Regions from separate parts of the Candidatus Pelagibacter sp. HIMB1611 genome, predicted to be linked through region 2. Evidence: riboswitches for the same ligand, from Rfam matches in the RefSeq annotation. Region 2 holds a riboswitch; the other holds the start of a gene.

Region 1 (11,463 bases), 300 kb from region 2:
TTTTACTACAGGATTTAGAGAACAATTTGAGAGTATTAAAAATAAAAAAAATATATATAATTTATTCATGAGCAATAAGTATATATATATTTATAATAATTTAATTAATTTCACTAGAAATAAAGATTTATATAAGGATTTAAACAGGGAAGATAGTTTTTCTGATAGATTAACTTTGTTTTTGCTTCATTTTTCATTTTTTCTAAAAAATTATAAAAATGAAGAAAATAAAAAAATCTTACAAGAAATTTATGATTTTAACTTCAGACAATTAGAATTGAGTATTAGAGAAATAGGGTATGGAGATCAGTCTATAAACAAAAAAATGAAAGATTATATCAATTTGTTTCATTCCATGGTTTCGGAAATTCATTTTTGGGATAATTTATCTCAAACTGATAAAATTGAAAAATTATCAATATTTTTAGCTGATTTTAATAATATTGCTGATTTACTTAAATATTTTGAGGAATTTAACTTAAATTTATCAAAAAAAACTTTGAATTCTTATTTAAAAAGTGTAAGTAACCCGTAATTATGGCTGTACCAAAACGAAAACAAACCCCTTCCAGAACTGGAATGAGAAGGGCACAAACAATGAAATTTTCAACTAAAAATATAGTTGAGGATAAAAAATCTGGTGAATATAGGCTTTCTCATCATCTTGATTTAAAAACCGGTATGTATAAGGGTAGACAAGTTTTAGACCCAAAAGAATAGTATATTAAGTTTAATGTCTGAAAAAATTAAAATTGCAGTTGATGCAATGGGTGGTGATGGTTCACCAAAAAAAGTCATTGATGGTATTGTTTACAACCACCAATCAAATAAAAACATTTTTTACAAAATATTTGGAGATAAAAATAAAATTTCTCCATTAATTGAAAATAAAATTAATAAAGAGTTCTATGAAATTTTTCATACACAGAATGCAATTAAAAGTACGGACAGTCCTTTAGAAGGTGCAAAAAGAGGAAAAGACACAAGTATGTGGCTTGCTATTCAGAGTGTTAAGGAAAAGCAGGCTGATATAGTTATATCTGCTGGTAATACTGGCGCTTTATTAGTTGTATCAAAATTAAATCTTAAAATGATTGAAAATATAGACAAACCAGCTTTGTCTGCGCTTTGGCCAAATAAAAAAGGTATGAGTGTTGTATTAGATCTTGGAGCTAATATTGAGTGTAGTTCAAAAAATTTAAGTGATTTTTCTTCTATGGGAGCTGCTCTTTATAATTCATTATATCCAAATGAAATAGCCAATGTTGCTTTGTTGAATATTGGTTCAGAAGAATTAAAGGGTAACGAAGTAATAAAAGAAACATATCAAATTCTTAATGACAAAAAACCTGAAAATTTTAATTTTTCTGGATACATTGAAGGTAATCACATAATGGATGGTGAAGTTGATGTAATTGTATCTGATGGATTTACTGGAAATGTAGCATTAAAAACAGCTGAAGGGACAGCAAATTTTATTACAAGTGAATTAAAAAAAGCGATGACTGGAAATTGGATAGGAAAACTATCTTCTCTTTTAAACATTTCAAATTTAAAAAAATTTAAAAAAAGATTAGATCCAAGACTGTATAATGGTGCAATTTTTATAGGTTTAGACTCTCCTGTAGTAAAAAGTCATGGTGGTACTGATTACGTTGGTTTTGCTAACTCATTAGATGTTTGTCATAGAATTGTTAAAGGTAATTTGATAGAAAAGATTAAACAGAATCTTTAAATGAGAATAAATTTAACTAAAAAAGATTTAGTTAATTTAGTTTATATGCAACTAGGTTTTTCTAAACAGATTTCAGAAAATCTAATTGATGATTTTTTATCAACAATTGTTTCCAATATTAAATCTGAAAAAAAGCTAAAATTATCTAAATTTGGAACTTTTTCTATTAGACAAAAAAAAAGTAGAATTGGTAGAAACCCAAAAACTAAGGAAACTAAAGTAATAACTAGTAGGGATGTTGTTTTATTTAAACCTTCAAAAGAATTTAAAGAGTTTATAAATCTTAAAGATTATGGATAAAGCTGATCAAGCTTATAAAACTATTGGTGAGGTTGCTAAAATTTTAGACTTAAAAGTCAATAAGAAGGGTTCTTTGCCTACTCACATAATAAGATTTTGGGAAACACAGTTTAAACAAATCAAGCCAAAAATTCTTAATTCTAATAGAAGATATTACGATGAAAAAAATATTGATCTTCTTAAGAAGATTAAATATTTGCTAAAAGATCAAGGAATGACAATTAATGGAGTTAAAAAGATCCTTGATAATGAAGATACTTTAAAGCTTGACGAAATGGCAGATAAATCTATAAAAGCTGAAAAATTAAAAAATAAGTTAACCAAAATATCAAATATTTTAAAAACACTAAAATAGATGGCAAAAAAAACACACGTAAAAGTTAGAATGGTACCTGAAGCTAAACCAGATAGTCCTTACTTTTATTATGTAAAAAAACCTGCAGGTGGCGAAAAAGCTAAAATAAAATTATCTGCAAAAAAATACAATCCTGATACTAGAAAACACGAAATGTTTGTGGAGAAAAAGCTTCCACCACATAGTAAATAAATTATTTTTTTTTAAAATTTCTTCTTTCGTAATCAATATAAGACCAAATCATATTTTTCCAAATGCGATTAGTTATTTTTGGATCTATGCCTTGTTTTAAGGATTTTGCTTTAATTTTTTTTAAAATAAAATTAATTCTTTTCTTATCTACGATTTCTTTTTTAAATTCTTTTAGCTTTAAAACTTCCTCGACTAGTTTTGTTCTATATTTTATAAGTGATAACAGTTTATTATCTAATTTATCTAGCTTAACTCTTATTAAATCTAGTTTTTTTTTATTATTTGGCGACATTTAATTTATTGGAATACTTAATAATTATTATATTTATCTGAGCATGTACAGTGAGAATAATCATTTAAATAATCAACTTAAATTGTGGATGCTGTCATTATTAGTTTTAGTTTCTTTAATAATATTGGTTGGAGGTTTAACAAGATTAACTGACTCCGGTCTATCAATTACTACTTGGGAATTATTTGTTGGTTTTTTTCCTCCTTTTACAGATGATAAATGGTTGGAATACTTTAGTTTATATAAAACAATTCCGGAATATAGCCAACAAAACTTCAATATGACTCTTGATGAATTCAAAGTAATATTCTGGTGGGAGTGGGGACACAGGCAGTTAGGGAGAATAATTGGTTTAACTGTATTGCTCCCAATGGTTTATTTTTCAGTAAAACATGGAGTTTGGATTATAAAAAAATATGGACTCATTTTTTTACTGGTTTGTTTTCAAGGATTTTTAGGTTGGTACATGGTATCAAGTGGATTAGTTGAAAGAATTGATGTCAGCCATTATAGACTAGCAATACATTTGGTAACAGCATTTATCATTTTATCAATTGTATATTGGCAATTTTTAAAGTTATCATCCTCATCAAATCAAACAATTTCAATTAATCTTTTTGTAGTAAAAATTTTTTTAGTTTTATTATTTTTGCAACTAATTATAGGTGCTTTTGTATCTGGTATGGATGCTGGTAAAATCTATAACACTTGGCCATTGATGGGAGTTAATTATTTTCCAGATGATAGTAGTTTTAAAGAGTTTTTGAATTTAAAAGTTTTTGATAATCCCTCTATTGTTCAATTTATGCATAGAAATTTAGCATACTTAATTATTGTCTTTTATGTCTTAATCTTCTTTAAGGTAATTAACACTGGAAACAAAAAATTATACAAACCTATTACTGTAATTGGTTTGACTTTAGCATTTCAAATTTTTCTTGGTGTGATAACTATTTTATCTGGAGTAAAAATGTTATTTGCATCTTTACACCAGATAAATTCTATTTTGATAATACTTTCAACTTTGTATTTTTTATTTATTTCAAAATACAAAAAACAGATTAATTAATTTCTATTTGTAGACATATAAATAAAATTAACTAACTGCTTTTAAATTACCTTTTGATGATTTGTCTAAAGCTTGATCTAAATCATCAATGATATCATCAATATGTTCTAAACCAATACAAAGTCTAACATATCCTGGAGTTACACCTGAAGCAGCTAATTCATCCTCATTTAATTGACTGTGAGTAGTAGTTGCTGGGTGTATTGCTAAACTTCTAGCATCACCTATATTTGCAACGTGATAAAACATTTTTAAAGCCTCAATGAACTTTTTACCAGCTTCGATACCACCAGCTAATTCAATACCAACTAAAGCTCCATTACCATTTTTCAGATATTTTTTTGCTCGACTTGATATCTCTTCATTATGTTCAGTGGAATAAATTACTCTCTCAACAGCTTTATGATTTTTTAAGTACTCTACAACTTTTGCAGCATTATCACAGTGTTGTTTCATTCTTAAAGCAACTGTTTCAAGTCCTTGTATAACACCAAATGCATTATCCGGAGAAAGCGCTGATCCTAAATCTCTTAACAAGGTCACTCTAGCTCTTACTGCAAAAGCAACATTTGCACCTGTTAATTCGGGCACAGCTTTACCCCAAACAACACCTCCATAACTTGCATCAGGTTCATTAAATAGTGGTTGTCTTTTTGGATCTGCTGTCCAATCAAAATTTCCACCATCTACTAGTGCACCTCCAACTACTGTTCCATGACCTGCTATATATTTTGTTAAAGAATAAACAACCACAGCTGCACCATGTTCAATTGGTTTACAAATTACAGGAGCTGCAGTGTTATCCAAAATTAATGGAATGTTATATTTTCTACCAATATCTGAAACCTCTTTAATTGGAAAAACTCTTAAATATGGGTTTGGTAATGTTTCTCCATAAAAAGCTCTAGTTTTATCGTCTATTGCTTTTTCAAAGTTTTTTGGATCAGATGGATCTGCATATCTCACTTCTATACCAAGTTTACTTAAAGTATGCGTAAATAAAGAAACTGTTCCACCATAAAGATCTGTTGAACTAACAATATTGTCTCCAGCTTGAGCAACGTTTAATATTGCAAAAGTAGAAGCGGTTTGCCCAGATGCTACAGTTAAACTTGCAAGACCACCTTCAAGCGCAGCGATTCTCTTTTCCAACACATCGTTAGTTGGATTCATTATTCGTGTATAGATGTTTCCAAACTCTTTTAACGCAAATAAATTAGCTGCATGTTCAGTGTTATTAAATTGATACGAGGTTGTTCTATAAATTGGAACTGCTACTGAATTTGTAGCTGGATCACTTCTGTAGTCTCCACCATGTATCGCAATAGTTTCTGGATTATTTCTTTTTGTACTCATTTTTACTCCTTTTTTAGTGCTTTTGCTTTATGCAAGGCGCACAATATAGTTCAAATGCCTACCGATTATAATTTTATGAAAATTCCATTTTAGCAGTTTTATGCCCGCAATAGGATCAAATCGGCAATTGATAAATAGCATATTAGTTATGTTTTACAAGCTAAATATAAAATTGACTTTGAATAATTTAATAGTATTAATCCTCGCACAATGACAAAATTCACAAAAAAAGATCAAGTTACATCATCTTGGTATGAGATAGATGCAAAAAATGCAGTTGTCGGAAGATTAGCGACCGTTGTATCTAATATTATTAGAGGTAAAAATAAGACTACTTATACACCTCACATGGATGATGGAGATTTTGTTGTAGTAAAAAATATCGAACAAGCAAAATTTACTGGTAAGAAGTTTCAAAATAAAAAGTACTATAGACATACAGGACATCCTGGTGGAATTAAAGTTACTACACCAGAAAAACTTCATGAAAAAAAACCTGGAGAAACTTTGAAACTAGCAGTTAAAAGAATGTTACCAGGTGGTGTTTTGGGTAGAAAACAATTAACAAAATTAAAAATTTATTCAGGAAGTGAACATCCTCATGCTGCACAAAATCCAAAAGTTATTGAATTAGATAAACTAAACAATAAAAACATTGCAAGAAACTAATATGGAAAACGTACAATCAAACACTAAAACTCCAAAATTAAAGTTAGATTTTAAAGATAGTAAGTACGCGACAGGTAGAAGAAAAACTTCAATAGCGAAAGTTTGGTTAAAAAAAGGTTCTGGTAAAATTTATGTAAATGGCAAATTATATAATGAATATTTTGCTGATGAAATTCACAAAATGCAAATTACAAGACCTTTTGAGATTATAAATCAAGCTACAGATTATGATGTTAGATGTAGCGTAAAAGGTGGTGGACCTACAGGTCAAGCTGGAGCAATGGTTCATGGTATTTCTAAAGCTTTGGTTCTCTTTGATGAAAATTTAAAAACAACATTGAAAACTGAAAAGCTCACAACCAGAGACTCTAGAGCTGTTGAGAGAAAAAAACCTGGTAGAAGAAAAGCTAGAAGAAGCTTCCAGTTTTCTAAAAGATAATTTTTTTTACAATTTAAACTGCTATAATAAAAAATGCCTAAGCTTAATGCATTAGTTGCCGGATCCACAGGATATATTGGTGTTCAATTAATCAAGTTATTAATTAACCACAAATATATTAATATTAAATATCTATGTGGAAATTCATCTGTTGGAAAAAATATTTCTTATTATGATAAATCTCTATCAAAAAAAAAATTACCTAAAATCATAAAATTTAATCCTAAATTGTTAAATAGTATCGATGTTGTCTTTACAGCTCTACCAAATGGTGAAGCTCAAGATATAGCAAAAAAACTTAACGATAATATTACTCTAATTGATTTAGCAGCAGATTTTAGATTAAAAAAAGCTAATGATTATTTAAAATGGTATAAACAAAAACATCGAGCTCCAAAATTACAGAAGAAAAGCATTTATTGTTTACCCGAAATAAATCGTGATGAATTAAAAAATCACAATATTATTTCATGTCCAGGATGTTATCCAACATCAATATTATTACCTCTTGTTCCGTTAATTAAAAAAAAATTAGTTAAATTAGACAATATAATTATTGATTCAAAATCTGGATATTCTGGTGCCGGTAGAGGAGTTCATAAAAAATATAAAGATAAGAATTTATACGAGTCTTTAAGTGCTTATGGCGTTGGTTTTCATAGACATAATTCTGAAATTCATCAATTTTTAAGTAAATTTACAAATAAAAATTTTCAATTTAGTTTTACTCCACATTTATCTCCAATGTTTAGAGGTATATTAAGTACAATTTATTTAGATTTAGAAAAAAATGTTAATCAATCAAAAATCATCAAAACACTTGAGATGTCTTATAAGGGTGAAAATTTTGTTAAAATATTAGACTCTGATAAACTCTTGAGCACAAATGATGTTATAAATACAAACAATTGCTTTATCACAGTGTGTAAATCAAAATATAAAAACAAAATAATCATTATTTCTGCAATAGACAATTTAATAAAAGGCGGAGCAGGTCAGGCTGTACAAAATTTAAATAATAAATTTAATTTTCCTGAAAGAACTGCTTTAAAATGAAATACTTATTAATTATTTTTCTAATTTTTTTATGTAATTGCTCTTTAAATAAAGATTCTCAGTATTGGACAGAACATCCAGCTGAAAATAAAAAAAATCAAAAAAAAATAACTGAAATACTTAAAAAGTCAGACGATATAACAAAAATGACATTAGAAGAATATGAGATTTATATAGATGACTATACTAAAAAAAGTAAATATCCAGATATAAGCAAATGAATAATATAGTAAATGTTGCAGTTGTTGGACTTGGTCAAGTTGGTAATTATTTATTCAATGAACTAATTGCTAAAAAAAAAGATATTGAACTTAAAACAGGCAAAAGAGTTAACGTAGTAGCTATTTCCGCAAAAAATATAAATAAAAAAAGAAAATATAAAATTAATAGAAAAATTTTTTATAAAAACCCTTTTGATATTTTTAAAAAAGAAAAAGTTGATATATTATTTGAAGTAATTGGACAATCTGATGGGGTTTCTAAAAAATTAGTTGAAACTGCTTTAAAGAATAAAATTCATGTAATTACTCCAAATAAAGCTTTAATTTCAAAACACGGAAATAATTTAGCAAAACTAGCTGAAAAAAATAATGTCAATTTAGAATTCGAAGCATCTGTTGCTGGTGGGATACCAATATTGAGATCTATTAAAGAAGGATTAGCTACTAATAAATTATCTAAAGTTTATGGAATTTTAAATGGTACTTCAAATTATATATTATCAGAGATGGAAAATTCTGAGCAAAATTTTGTAGATGTTTTGAAAAAAGCTCAACTGCTTGGATATGCAGAACCAGGTAATCCAAAATTAGATTTAAATGGTTTTGATGCATTTGCAAAAGTGAGAATTTTATCCGCTTTAGCTTTCAATAGTAAAATATCAAATAAAAAATGTTTAATGGAAGGAATAGAAAAGATTGATTTAAAAGATATTAAAATTGCAAATCAATTAGATTTAAGAATTAAACTACTGGGTATCTCTGAACTCAAAAACAATGAACTTTTTGAAACTGTTCATCCATGTCTTGTAAGTAAAAAATCATATATTGGTAATGTAAATGGAGTAATGAATGCAGTGATCCTTAATGGCAAGCCAGTAGGAGAAAGTGTGTTACAAGGGGAGGGTGCTGGACCAGGTCCTACTTCATCATCTTTATTATCTGACTTATTATCTATTTTAAGAGGAAATATCAAAAAGCCATTTGGTGTAAGTGTAAATAAGCTTAAAACTTTAAAGACTTACAACGTAAATAATTATGTTAATTCTCTATATTTAAGATTTGAAGTTAAAGATAAACCAGGCGTTTTATCTCAAATAACCAATCGTTTAGCTAAATATAAAATTTCTGTAAAAAGATTAATTCAAACTCCAGATAAAAAAAATAATAAAGCTACAATCGTTATAGTTACTCATAAAACCACAGAATTAAATTGTAATAGCTGTTTATCTATATTTAAAAAAAATAAGAATATCTTAAAATCACCTACGTTAATTAGATTGCTTGATTAATGGAAATATATTTCAAACTTATTGAAGTATTATTTCCTGTATTTTTTGTTGTTGGGATTGGATATTATCTTGGTAAGAAAAAACCAGATTTCGATAATTCCTTTATTACTACTTTTGCCTCAAATGTTGGTACGCCTGCAATGGTTATATATTCTATTACTTCTACAGGTATAACATTTGAACAATATACCAGTTATTTTATTTATTATTTAATTGCTATTGCTGGTTTTGGTTTAACAGGCATAATTATTTTATATCTATTAAAAACTAAAGATATCATTAGAGAAATCCCAGTTTTTCTTCTTCCTAATAATGGAAATATGGGTATTCCTATTTGTCTTTTTGCTTATGGTTCACAAGGTTTAGGAATAGCTGCATCAATATCTTCGCTTATAATTTTACTTCACTTTACATTGGGAGTGTTTCTAGCCGACAGAAAATTTGACTTTAATATTTTAATTAAAAATCCACCTTTTTACGCAATTATATTTTCAGTTACTTTTATTTATTTTGAATTGGAGATGCCTAAAGCAATTATTAATTTAACTGAATTGTTAACATATACAGCAATTGTTTTAATATTAATGTCTTTAGGAATTGCATTAACAAAATTAAAAGTTTTTTCTTTCACCAATTCAATAATTGCCTCTATTGGAAGAGTAATCATTGGACCCATAATTGGTTTTTTAATTGTAATTTTTTTCGATCTTTCTGGATTTGGTGCAGGTGTAATTTTAATTCAATCTGCTATGCCAAGCGCTATTTTAAATTATTTAATTGGATCAATGTACTCACCAAAGGAAATAGTCGATAACATTGCTAGCACAATTGTTGTTTCTACATTAATGTCATTTATTACAGTTCCAATAGTTGTATTCTTTGCTTTAAAATACTTCTATTAAGATATATCTTTCAGCTGTGAAGGCTATAATTTTAAATGCGTCTGCTTGGATGATTGTCCCTGTTATGGATGCGTTTGCTAAATATTTAAGTTCATCAATGGATGTTTTGCAAATAACATGGGCTAGATATTTTTTTACCGTAGTTTTTACTCTGTCTTTAATGCTTATATTTTACAGACAGTCATTAGTTTGGACTAAAAAACCAGCTCTTCAACTAATAAGAGGTTTGATATTTGTTTTTTCTACGTATTTATTCTTTTATGCGATTTCTGAAATTTCACTCCCTAAAGCTTTAACTTTAGCATTTGTAGCACCAATTTGTGTCACAGCTTTATCTCCATTTTTTTTAAATGAGAAAGTAGGGGTGAAAAGATGGACTGCTGTATCGTTAGGGTTTGTTGGTACTTTGATTGTTATTAGACCTGGATTTATTGAACTTAATCTAGCTACATTAGCTGCTTTAGGTAATGGAATTTGTTATGGATTTTACCTTATTATAACAAGAAAACTTAGCACTTCAGATAACCCTCTTTTAACGCTTTTGCTTTCAGGTTTAATAGGAACGGTCATTATTAGCCTATTTATGCCTTCTGTATGGGTAAATCCGACTACAAATCATTGGATTTTAATGGCTTTAATCGGCCTTATAGCCTCTGTAGCCCATCTTTTCTTAATTTTATCACTCAAATATGCTGATGCTTCAAAATTAGCTCCTTTGGGCTATACAGAAATCATAACAAACATATTAATTAGCTATTATTTCTTTCATGAATTACCAGATAATTGGACTTATTTAGGTCTTTTTATAATTGTCTTAAGTGGTCTCTATATAACCAGAAGAGAATACATTTTAAAAAGGAGTAATTAATAGTATTTATTTGTGTACTAATTATTAATGTTTTACATTAATATACACAACTAAATTATTGTAATTATTGAATAAATTATTTATATATAAATATAATTAAAATGCATTAATATTTGTTGAAGTCGAGTAATATTTTGGTTTTTTAATTAAAATCATTAATATTAATAGCTTTTTTGGACCACATTGATTTAGAAAAAAATACTAATTTTAGTTAAAGCGTTGAAAAATAATATAAATTGCTAGAAGTGTTTAATTCCAACATTTTTTTACTAATAAAATTCTAAAGTAAATTTTTTAAGCAAAAATTGAAGAGCAGGTGACTTAAAAAACCTTTAAAATAAAGCAAATTTAAGACATTAAAAAAGGGTTGATTTCATTGAATAGTAGAGCATTGCAGTAATAGAATATGCTCTTTAATCGTCCATAGAGGGTACTTATTTAGTTATATTTAGATATGTAGTACAACTGAAGGGTGAATGGTGCTATTTGCATGATTATTTATGAAAATCGTCTAAAAGTCTTTATTTTCAACACTTTTTTTACCTTAAATGTCCACTTTTTCAGATCTAAGTAAACGCAGTTTAGTCTTAATTCCACCTTTTCCTGAGTATCCTCCGAGCGATCCATCAGTCCTAATTACCCTATGACAAGGTATTTTTGGAGGATATGGGTTTTTCCCAACTGCATTTGCAACTGCTCTATGAGCTTTTGGCTTTCCGA
Region 2 (11,463 bases):
GTGTTAACAGTATTGAAAAAACTCTTGCTTGGGCTGAAACAGATATACCGGAAGAATTTTGGGATGAAGTTTTGAAACTGCCTTATTCTACTAAAGATCCAGAGTCTGAGAGAATATTCACACCAGGTTAAATTATAAAAAGTTAAAATATCTATAAACTTTATACTTAATTAGAATTAAGTTCATAAAGAGTTGGAAACATTTTACCGTTTAAATTATCTCCATTTTTATATCCATTGGCTTCCATTATAGCTCTTTCTTCTCTAGCCCAATCACCTCTATAAATTATTTTTGAATTTTCTTTTGCCATTCTAAGTGTAAATCTATTTATATCTGATTTTGGAGTAGTTTCGTGCAAAGCTCCATGCAAAGTCCGAATATCAAAATATACGCAATCTCCTACTTCTAAATCCCATTCTAAAAACTCATAACTTTCTTTATTAGAAATTATATCTGGAGTTAATTCATACTTAACACCATTAACAACCCCTTCCGTTCCATCAACTTTATGACCGTCTTTAAAACGAGTTCTTAGAAATAATTTATTCCACAAATGAGATCCTTTTATCCAGGCTATAGAGTCTTCTTTTCTTACTGGCTCAAGAGGTATCCACAAAACACACATTGAACCTTCAAAATCAAAGTAAGAAATATCATGATGAAATGGTGGCTTAGATTTAGAGCCAGCTTCTCTAAAAAACCAATTATCCATTACTAAATTAATCTGCTTAGCATCTAGTAATTCAGAGGCAATTTTAGCTGTAGGTGAATTAAAAACAAAATTCTCAAATTCTTTATGTAAGTTCCATGTCCAGAAATCCTCTAAATAACAAGGTAAATTTGGATCTGTGGTATGATTAGTAAACCTAGGGCTTGGATTATTTTTTGCTTTATTTATTCCAGATCTTAAAAGCTCAATCCATTTTATATCAAATTTATTTCTTAAAAATACCGCTCCATCTCTTTTAAATAGTTCGATCTCATTATCATTTAAAATTTGACTCATAGATTATTTAAGAAATAATACTCAATATATCATATGAATATTCTCAAAGATAGTTTTGGACGGAGGTTTCCATACATAAGATTGTCAATATCTGATGTGTGTAATTTTAAATGTGGCTACTGTTTACCTAATGGTTATAAAATTGATAAAAGTGATAACAGAACCTTTATCACTAAAGAAGAAATTGGAAGACTTGCAAAAGCTCTATCAGAATTAGGTGTATCTAAAATAAGATTAACTGGAGGAGAACCGACCGTTAGAAAAGATTTTTTGGATATAATTAAAATAATTAAAAAAAACTCAGGAATTAAAAAAACTGTAATTACTACTAATGGATATCACTTAGATAGAATTGCATATGATTTAAATGAAAGTGGTCTTGATGGCATAAATATAAGTGTTGATAGTCTTGATCCAAAAACTTTTAAAAAAATTACAGGACATGATAGATTAAATGAGATTTTAGAAGGAATTAAAAAATTACAAAAACTAAATTTTAAAAATATTAAAGTTAATGCAGTCCTTCTTAGAGGCGTTAATGATAAAGAAGAAGATTTTAAAAGTTGGGCTAATTTTATAAAAAATAATCAAATTGATTTTAGATATATAGAATTAATGCAAACTGGAGATAATTTAGATTATTTTAATCAGTATCATGTGTCTGCAAATAAATTTACAGATTATTTAAATAATAATAATTGGGTAATTCAAACATTTGGTAAAGATGCTGGTCCTTCCAAGAATTATATAAATCCTGAATACAAAGGAAAATTTGGTGTTATTGCACCCTACTCAAAAGATTTTTGCAAGAGTTGTAACAGACTAAGAATAACTGCCAAAGGTGATTTAAGATTGTGTTTATTTGGAAATACTGGAATAAATATTAGACACTTGATGCAAAGAGATGACCAAACTGAAGAACTGAAAGATTTAATTTTGAAACAATTAAATTATAAAAAAGAATCTCACTATCTTGAAATAGGAGATACAGGATTAACAAAAAATCTATCAACAACAGGTGGATAAAATGAAAAATTTAAAGATTGTAACTAATAACGATTTAAAAAACTGGGCAAAGGAAATTTTTGAAAAAAATTCATTTAAAATGATTGATGTTTCTGAAAAAAAAGAAACATTCCGTAGAGCTTTGGCATCAGGAAAAATTTATGTTGGCAAAGAGGTATTCGAACTTATTAAAAATAAAAAGATGCCTAAGGGTGATCCAATTACTTTAGCAGAAGTTTCTGCAGTATTAGGTGTTAAAAAAACAAGTGAATTAATACCTTTGTGTCATCCTCTTCCAATAGATCATACGGCTACTAAAATCATAATGAATGAAGAAGATAGTTCACTAGAAGTATACTGTGTGGTTTCCGCTTATGCCAAAACAGGTGTGGAGATGGAAGCAATAATGGGTGTAAATGCAGCTCTGATTACAATTTACGATTTAAGCAAAATTGTAAATCCTCATCTAAAAATAGATAATGTAAAATTATTAATTAAAGAAGGTGGAAAAACTGGATTATGGAAAAATCCAGATGGACTTCCAAATTTTTTAAAAGATTTTTTCTAAAATTTATGAAAGTTAAAATTGAGTTGTTTGGAGCCGCAAGAGATTTTAATGACCAAAATTTATTAGAACTAGATCTAGGTCAAAAAACAACAATCAAGGATATAAGGAATAAAATAATTCAATATGTAGATCAGAAATTTAATGGAAATGAAAATTATATAAAAATCATTAACTCTTCAGCTTTTTGTTCGGAAAAAAATAATATTGTTAGCGACAATTATAAAATCACAAATAATGAAAAAATTGGTATCATACCTCCAATTGGAGGAGGTTAATGCTTCATACTGACATTGTAGATAGTAAAGTTAAAAAATTATCATTAATTGATGCTGAAAAATTTATAGCATCCAATGATTTTGGAGCTTCATTAATTTTTAGTGGCACAGTTCGTAATCAAAATAATAATAAAAGTGTTTTAGGTATTACATATGATAGCCATGATGCTTTGGTAATAAAAAGTTTTGAAGAAATTTATAGTGAGGCAGAAGAAAAACTAAACATAAAGAATAAGAGTGTTTTTATTGAACATGCCAAAGGTTACTTAAACTTAGGCGAAATTAGTATTATTATAGCAGTTGCGTGCAAGCATAGAGATGAGGCTTATGTACTATCAAGATATATAATTGAAGAAATTAAAAAAAGGTCTCCTATATGGAAAAAAGAACATTACACAAATAATCAAAGTGATTGGTTAAAAGGAAATCCTATTATTCATGAAAAAAATTAAGTATTCAGAAATAACACCAGAGAAAATTTATAAAAATAGAAGATCTTTTGTTAAATCTCTTGGGTATGGAGCAAGTTCTTTAGCTTTAGCCACAATTCCTTTTGCAAGTCAATCTCAAGCTGATGATAGAAATGAACTTACAAGTTTTAAAGATATAACAACTTATAATAATTATTATGAGTTTGGTACTTCAAAGAGTGATCCTTATGTTAATTCACAAAATTTTAAAACATCACCATGGACACTAAGTATTGAAGGAGAAGTTGAAAAACCTATCAAAATTTCTATGGAAGAAATAACCGAAACGTTTGTCTCTGAAGAAAGAATATACAGATTAAGATGTGTGGAAGGATGGTCAATGGTTATTCCATGGATGGGTTTTTCGCTAAGTAAATTATTGTCAAAAGTAAATCCAACTAGCAAAGCAAAGTATGTTGAATTTGAAAGTGTTTATGATCCTGAACAAATGAAAGGTCAAAGATATCCAGTTTTGAACTGGCCTTATAAAGAAGGATTAAGAATAGATGAAGCAATGCACCCTTTAACTACAGTTGTAACAGGTTTGTATGGTAAAAAGCTTCCAAATCAAAATGGGGCGCCTCTGAGAATATTTATCCCTTGGAAGTATGGTTTCAAAAGTGCAAAAGCAATTGTTAAGATAAAATTTGTAGAAAAAATGCCGACTTCATCATGGATGTGGGCATCTCCACGAGAATATGGATTTTACTCTAATGTTAATCCTAATGTAGATCATCCTAGATGGTCTCAAGCAACAGAAAGAATAATTGGTAAAGATATTTGGGTGCCAAGAGTAAAAACGCTCATGTTTAATGGTTATGGAGATGAAGTTGCAAATTTATATACAGGGATGGATCTAAAAAAATATTTTTAATGAGAAAATATTTTAAACCAGGTGTATTTATTTTAAGTACAATTCCTTTTTTATTAATTTTTTACAAAATATACTTCAATAAACTTGGGCCAGAACCTGTAAAAGAAATTACTCATTTTACTGGAGAGTGGACTTTAATATTTATCTGTCTAACATTAAGTATGACGCCACTTAAAAGGCTAACTAATTTAAATATTTGGATAAGTTTTAGAAGAATGTTGGGATTGTTTGTTTTTTTTTATGCATCTCTTCATCTCCTTACTTACGTAGGTATAGATTATAGATTTAATTTACAGCCGATAATTGATGATGTTCTGAAAAAAAAATACATCTTTATTGGATTTGCAGCATGGGTATTACTACTTCCATTGGCAATTACATCTTCTCAAATGATGATGAAGTTGCTTAAAAACAATTGGAAAAAATTACACAGATTAATTTACGTAATAGCGATATTTGGAGCTCTTCATTATATATGGTTATCTAAAACAATTTTTTTTAGACCACTAGTATATTTGGTAATAATACTTGTTTTACTTGCTTTAAGAATTAAAATTAAAAATAGGAACGTAAATTATGGATGATAATCTAAAAAAAGAAATTCAATCAGCTACACTTGAAAGATTAATGAAACATTTAGATGAAAGAAAAGATGTTCAAAACATTGATTTAATGAATTTAGCTGGATTTTGCAGAAATTGTTTGTCTAGATGGTATAGAGAAGAAGCTGAAAAAAAAGGAGTAGAAATATCAGATCCTGATGCAAGGCAGCATATTTATGGAATGCCCTACTCTGAATGGAAAGAAAAATACCAGAAGTAACTTTCTATTCAATTCTAGTTAATGTTTGCCTATTTAAGTCTATTTATTGTTTCATTTTTAGCTGCAACAATACTTCCTTTTTCATCTGAGGCTATATTAGCAACTTATCTGTTATCAGAAACTTATAACAAATTTTTGTTAATATTTTTTGCAAGTTTTGGAAATATTTTAGGATCTATTTTCAATTGGTTTCTAGGAATTTATTTCTTGAAATTTCAAGATAAAAAATGGTTTCCTTTTACTAACACACAAATTGATAGATCATCCAGGTGGTTTATAAAGTATGGTAAATGGTCTTTGTTATTTGCGTGGGTACCAATTATTGGTGACCCTATTACTTTTATTGCTGGAACGATGAGAATTAAATTTTTAATTTTTTTATTGCTTGTGAGTTTTGGAAAAATAATGAGATATTTTTTTATTTCTCTTTTAGTCTAGGAAACAATTCAACAAAATTACAAGGTTTATGATTAATATCTAATTGATGTTTAAGGATACCGTCCCAAGCATCTGTTACTCCACCTGAGGATCCTGGTAAGGCAAATATGTATTTACCATTTGATAGAACTGCACAAGCTCTAGATTGAATTGAAGACGTACCAACTGTTTTTAAACTAATAGTCCTAAAAACTTCGCCAAATCCTGGAATATGTTTATCTGCTATTTCATCAACAGCTTCGGGTGTAATATCTCTTCCAGTTAAACCTGTGCCACCAGTTGTAATAATAACATCAATATCTTTATGATTAGTCCAGTCTTTTAGAATTTTAACTATATCTGCTTTATTATCTTTACAAATTTTTCTGTCAATTAATTGATGATTGGCCTCTTTAATTTTTTCAACCAAGATCGCACCAGATTTATCGTTATCAATTGTTCTTGTATCTGTTACAGTTAGTAAAGCTATATTTACAATCATAAATAAATTTTTTTAATGATTATACTTACAATATTTTTTTTTATAACTGCAGTATTATATTCAAGTATAGGATTTGGTGGTGGCTCTACTTATCTTGCATTACTTTTAATTTGGGATGTCCCTTACTATATTTTTCCAATTTTAGCTTTGATTTGTAATATTATTGTAGTTTCTGGAAATTCTATAAATTTTTTAAAATCAAAGAATACTAATTTTAATTTACTTTATCCTTATTTAATTGGTTCTATACCTCTTGCTTTTATAGGAGCATCGATCTCTATTGACAAAAATTTATTTGAAATTTTACTTTTCTTTATTTTAATATCAGCTGGTGTTTTTTTACTTATTGAAAGCAAATCCTTTAACAAACAAAAAATTGAAATTAAAAAAATACCCATAGTTTTATCAATATTAATAGGATCAATAATTGGTTTTATATCTGGTTTGGTTGGTATTGGTGGTGGGATATTTTTAAGTCCTATTTTATTTTTGATGAAAGCAGGGCTTCCAAAACATATAACAAGTACTGCATCCTTATTTATTTTAGTAAATTCAATTTTTGGTATAGGTGGACAATTAACAAAGGATATAGTCTTCAACGAATTTTTAAATTACTGGCCACTATTTATTGCTGTCTTAATTGGTGGTCAAATTGGAAGTTTTTTAAATATAAAATTCCTATCTAACAAAATATTAGCTCTGATGACTGCATTCTTAGTAATTTTTGTTGCTATAAGGATGGGCATAACACTTATTGCATAAGTTGAATTAATTATTTTTTGATATATTTAATCTCTCATGAAAAATTTTAAACCATTTGGGCCTTCAATAGGAAAATCTAAAATTTCTAAAAAATTTTTAGAAAAAATTAACAAGGAAGTTGATACAAAAATCTTCTCAAAATCAAATGATTATAGTCCAAAACTAGCAAGTCAAATTAGAAAAGAAGTTCAAATTTCTAAAAGTTTTATAAAAAAAAATTTGGAAAAAGAATTAATAAAAAATATTAAAATTTTTCTAAACAAAGAAAATATTAAAAAAATTAAAGAAATTAAAATTTTAAACCTATGGGTCGTTAGCCAATACAAAAATGAGTATAATCCTATACATTATCATGAAGGAGATTTATCAGGTGTTGGTTATTTAAAAATTCCAAAACATATGACAAAAAATAAAAATGTTAAAAATAAAAAAATAAAAACCAATGGAACAATTGATTTTATAAATGGACAAAAAGCTTTTCTTTCAAAAAGTATTTTTAATTTGATACCAAAAACAGGCGATCTTTTAATATTTCCAAACTACTTAATGCATACAGCCTACCCCTTTAATATTGAAGAAGAAAGAAGATCGTTTTCTTTCAATGCTAAAATAATTTTTAATAAATAATTTACAAACTTTAATAATATTATATAAACGTAATTGCCGATTTAATCCTATTGCGGGCATAAACTGCTAAAATGGAAATTCCCAATAGATCTAATTAGCAAGGTAGTTGAACTATATTGTGCACCTGCATGTAGCTTAAGCACTAAAAAAGTGAGGATAAAATGAATAAAGATTTTTTTAAAACAACAAAAATTTTAGATGGTGGAATGGGTCAAGAATTATTGGCCAGAGGTATGGAACCCAAAGGAACTTTGTGGAGTGCAAATGCTTTAATTGAGGAAAAATACCACAACTTAATACTTAATATTCATAATGATTTTATTAAATCTGGAGCTGATGTAATTGTAACTACAACTTTTACAACGAGAAGAAAAAGATTGAGAGAAAATGGAATAGAAGATCAATTTAAATTCTTAAATCAAAAAGCCTGTGAAATTGCACAAAAAGCTAAATTAAATAATCCACACATTAAGATTGCAGGAGGACTCCCGCCTCAAGATTTGACATATGAAGAAGACAAGAGAAGTGAAAAAGAAATCACAAAGGATCATTCGGAATTAGCAGAAATACTAAACCCTTCAGTAGATTTTTTCTATTTTGATGTATGGAGCAGTATCAAAGAAATTAGATGTGGAATAGAAGCTATTAAAAAATTTAATAAACCATACTTAGTTGGGGTTCATATTTCTGAGGGAAACTCTTTACCAAGTGGAGAAAAAATTTCTGAAATTAATTCAATAGTTACCGAAAATTGCCTAGGAGTAATTCTAGCATGTGTTTCGCCTGAAAATTATGAGAATAATTTAGATGAAATTCAAAAACTTAAAGTTCCATTTGGTTTCAAATTAAACGGATTTGTCACAACTAAACCAAAAGGTGGTTATACTTCTCAATATAAAGAGAATGATGGATCTAACCCCAATAGTTTTTTAGGTCAAAGAAAAGATTTAGATCCTGAAAAAATATCAATTTTTGCAAAAAAATTTAAAGAAAATGGAGCAACTATTCTTGGAGGATGTTGTGAAACTAGGCCTTCACATATAGAGGCAATAAAAAACACTATTTAAATTTTGTACCTTTTCTTACAAAATAGATACCTGTAGCAACTGCTATCAATGAAATTATAACTTTCGTTGTTATTAATTCTTTTAAAAAGATATAACTTAAAATAGTACCAAATATTGGAATTAAATAAGATACTTGAGATTGAAAAATTAAACCATTGTTAATTAAAATTCTAAATCTCAATAACCAAGCAATTCCAGTAGATACCAACCCAAGATAAATAACTGAAATAGTAGAATCTAATCTTGGAACAGTTTTCCAAGGTTGTTCAATCAAACATACTAAAGGTAATAATATAATAGTAGCCCAAATCAAAATTGAACTGGTTACATTTTCATTTTTTTTCTTACTTATTTTTAATGTTAAAAGACCTCCAATTACATAACAAGTAGCACCTAACAAAATTAATAATGCTGAAGTAAAGTTATTTTCATTAATTAATAAATTATCTGAAAATAAATAAACTATTCCTGAAAATCCAATTAGAACTCCTGTTGTTCTAATTAAATTAAATTTTTCATTTTTGGTGTAAAAATGTCCTAATACTACTGAGCTAAGTGAAGTTGATGACATTAAAATTGCTGCCAAGTTACTTTGAACAGATTTAACTCCATATGCTATTAAAAAAAATGGAGCTACTAAATTTATAAATCCAATCATTGCAAACCAATACCAATCTTTTGAAAATGCCTCGATTTTAATTTGTTTGTAAAAGCAAAGTAGTAGAACTGGAATTGAACCAAAAAAAACTCTTAGAAATGCAATCGTAACAGGTCCAAATGAATAGGTTGCAATTTTAATATTAAAAAAAGCAGATGCCCAAATTAATGCTAGCAACGTTAATAAACTATAATCAATTAGTTTTGGTTCTCTCATTCAATAATATCTTCTGGTGTTCCGTTTGTTATTTCAATTAACTTATTATAATTTATTTTGAAAACAGCATTTGGATGTCCAGCTGCTCCAAATATATCAGGGAATCTCTCAAGATTTTTATCAATAAAGATTTTACATCGCTTCAAGTGCCCTACTGGAGACACTCCACCAATTGTATATCCAGTATTTTCTTTAACGGCTTCAGGAGATGCCATAGACACGTCTTTTTCATTGAGAATTTTTTTTAATTTATTTAATGAGCAACGTTTGTCTCCAGATACTAAACTTAATATATAATTGTCACCTGCCCTAAAAAGTAAACTTTTAACAATGGCACCAACGTTGCAACCCAAAGCTGTAGCAGCATCATTGGCTGTTCTTGCTGTTTTTTCTAATAAGATAACATTTAAATTTTGATCGAATGATTTAAGAGCTTTTTCTGCCCTTTTTACCGGTTCTTTATTTAGTATTGATTCCATTGAATTTATTAAATTCCTTAATTTGATTGAGTAGATACACTACTTATGTAAAAAATGCATAGGTGTTATTTATTAAATAAGCATTATTTTTTAACTTTTTTTTGCTAATTAGGCTCCATCAAAATTACATAGGAGACAAAATGAGTGCAGAAAACGTTTTAAAATATATTAAAGAAAAAGAAGCAGAATTTGTAGATTTAAGATTTACTGATCCAAGAGGAAAACTTCAACATTTAACTATGGATGCATCAATAGTGGATGCCGACATGCTTAATGAGGGAGTATTTTTTGATGGTTCATCTATTGCTGGATGGAAAGCAATTAACGAATCTGACATGATTTTAAAACCTGATACTGCAAGAATGTTCATGGATCCTTTCACGTCTCATAATACTGTAGTTTTGTTCTGTGATATTTTAGATGCAATCAAAAAAGATCCTTACGAAAGAGATCCAAGAGGAGTTGCAAAAAAAGCAGAGGAATATTTAAAAGCTTCAGGTATTGGTGATAAAGCGTTTTTTGGACCTGAGCCAGAATTTTTTGTTTTCGATGATGTAAGAATTAAAAATGATATGAATGAAAGTGGATTTAAAATAGATAGTAAAGAAGGTCCATATAATTCAGGTAAAGAATATGAAAATGGAAATATGGGTCATAGACCTCAAATCAAAGGAGGTTATTTCCCTGTGCCACCTGTTGATAGTGAGCAAGATATGCGTGGTGAATATTTAAAAAATTTAAAAGAAGTTGGTATTAAAGTTGAAAAACACCACCATGAAGTTGCTCCAAGTCAACACGAACTTGGTATGTATTTTGGAACTTTAGTTGACCAAGCAGATAATGTTCAACTTTATAAGTATGTAGTTCAAATGGTAACACATTCATTTGGGAAAACTGCAACTTTCATGCCAAAACCAGTTGCAGGTGATAATGGTTCAGGTATGCATATTCACCAATCTATTTGGAAAGGTGATACTCCTGTATTTTCAGGTGAAGCATATGCAGGACTTTCAGAAACTGCATTACACTATATTGGTGGAATTTTAAAACATGCTAAAGCGATTAATGCTTTTGCTAACTCTACAACAAATAGTTACAAAAGATTAATCCCTGGTTTTGAAGCTCCAGTATTATTAGCTTACTCTGCAAGAAACAGATCGGCATCATGTAGAATTCCAATTACTCTAAGTAAAAAAGGTGCGAGATGTGAAATTAGATTTCCAGATGCAGCAGGTAATCCTTACCTAACATTTGCAGCAATGCTAATGGCTGGTATTGATGGAATTAAAAACAAAATACATCCAGGTGAGTCTTTTGATAAAGATTTATATGAATTACCACCAGAAGAAGTAAAAGCCATACCAACTGTTTGTGGATCTTTAAGAGAAGCAATGGAAAGTTTAGATAAAGATAGAGAGTTTTTAACTCAAGGTGGTGTATTTACTGACGACCAAATCGATGCTTATATAGCTCTTAAGTTTGAGGAAATTCATAAATTTGAACACGCACCTCATCCTGTAGAGTTTGAGATGTATTACAGTAGTTAATATTTAATTACTGTTTGGTTGTTGCAATTGTATCTTTGTTAATACCTTTTTTAACAACGTAATCTTGAGTACCGTTTGCACCGGTCTCAACTTCTTTACGTAAATCTTTAAAGAATGTTCTTTCTTTAATTGTATCTTTTAGGTTTTTAACAAGATTTTTAAATTCAA

The links. Region 2 has a riboswitch for S-adenosylmethionine ahead of ACTTAS_RS04270 (homocysteine S-methyltransferase family protein). Riboswitches for the same ligand answer to the same signal wherever they lie in the genome.
Region 1: another riboswitch for S-adenosylmethionine. It lies ahead of ACTTAS_RS02550 (O-acetylhomoserine aminocarboxypropyltransferase/cysteine synthase family protein); the one in region 2 lies ahead of ACTTAS_RS04270 (homocysteine S-methyltransferase family protein).

The regions. Positions count from the first base shown of each region.
Region 1 is NZ_JBNAJM010000001.1:454,555-466,017, forward strand. Features, by position in the region: gene bamE (outer membrane protein assembly factor BamE domain-containing protein) at 1-69, opposite strand, end outside; gene ACTTAS_RS02510 (ubiquinol-cytochrome C chaperone family protein) at 68-535, shown strand; gene rpmF (50S ribosomal protein L32) at 538-720, shown strand; gene plsX (phosphate acyltransferase PlsX) at 734-1,735, shown strand; gene ACTTAS_RS02525 (HU family DNA-binding protein) at 1,736-2,035, shown strand; gene ACTTAS_RS02530 (MerR family transcriptional regulator) at 2,028-2,390, shown strand; gene ACTTAS_RS02535 (50S ribosomal protein L33) at 2,391-2,582, shown strand; gene ACTTAS_RS02540 (chorismate mutase) at 2,584-2,874, opposite strand; gene ACTTAS_RS02545 (COX15/CtaA family protein) at 2,963-3,943, shown strand; gene ACTTAS_RS02550 (O-acetylhomoserine aminocarboxypropyltransferase/cysteine synthase family protein) at 3,971-5,299, opposite strand; SAM riboswitch class V at 5,302-5,368, opposite strand; gene rplM (50S ribosomal protein L13) at 5,510-5,968, shown strand; gene rpsI (30S ribosomal protein S9) at 5,970-6,407, shown strand; gene argC (N-acetyl-gamma-glutamyl-phosphate reductase) at 6,441-7,463, shown strand; gene ACTTAS_RS02570 (hypothetical protein) at 7,460-7,684, shown strand; gene ACTTAS_RS02575 (homoserine dehydrogenase) at 7,681-8,973, shown strand; gene ACTTAS_RS02580 (AEC family transporter) at 8,973-9,875, shown strand; gene ACTTAS_RS02585 (DMT family transporter) at 9,892-10,743, shown strand; gene ACTTAS_RS02590 (methylated-DNA--[protein]-cysteine S-methyltransferase) at 11,288-11,463, opposite strand, start outside.
Region 2 is NZ_JBNAJM010000001.1:751,289-762,751, forward strand. Features, by position in the region: gene ACTTAS_RS04205 (aldo/keto reductase) at 1-131, shown strand, start outside; gene ACTTAS_RS04210 (phytanoyl-CoA dioxygenase family protein) at 167-1,006, opposite strand; gene moaA (GTP 3',8-cyclase MoaA) at 1,040-2,032, shown strand; gene moaC (cyclic pyranopterin monophosphate synthase MoaC) at 2,034-2,579, shown strand; gene ACTTAS_RS04225 (molybdopterin biosynthesis protein MoeD) at 2,585-2,854, shown strand; gene ACTTAS_RS04230 (molybdopterin synthase catalytic subunit) at 2,854-3,306, shown strand; gene msrP (protein-methionine-sulfoxide reductase catalytic subunit MsrP) at 3,293-4,198, shown strand; gene ACTTAS_RS04240 (sulfite oxidase heme-binding subunit YedZ) at 4,198-4,782, shown strand; gene ACTTAS_RS04245 (DUF1244 domain-containing protein) at 4,775-5,020, shown strand; gene ACTTAS_RS04250 (YqaA family protein) at 5,042-5,458, shown strand; gene ACTTAS_RS04255 (molybdenum cofactor synthesis domain-containing protein) at 5,439-5,939, opposite strand; gene ACTTAS_RS04260 (sulfite exporter TauE/SafE family protein) at 5,955-6,701, shown strand; gene ACTTAS_RS04265 (putative 2OG-Fe(II) oxygenase) at 6,738-7,328, shown strand; SAM riboswitch class V at 7,420-7,482, shown strand; gene ACTTAS_RS04270 (homocysteine S-methyltransferase family protein) at 7,490-8,395, shown strand; gene ACTTAS_RS04275 (DMT family transporter) at 8,388-9,269, opposite strand; gene ACTTAS_RS04280 (YbaK/EbsC family protein) at 9,266-9,748, opposite strand; gene glnA (type I glutamate--ammonia ligase) at 9,889-11,295, shown strand; gene ACTTAS_RS04290 (hypothetical protein) at 11,303-11,463, opposite strand, start outside.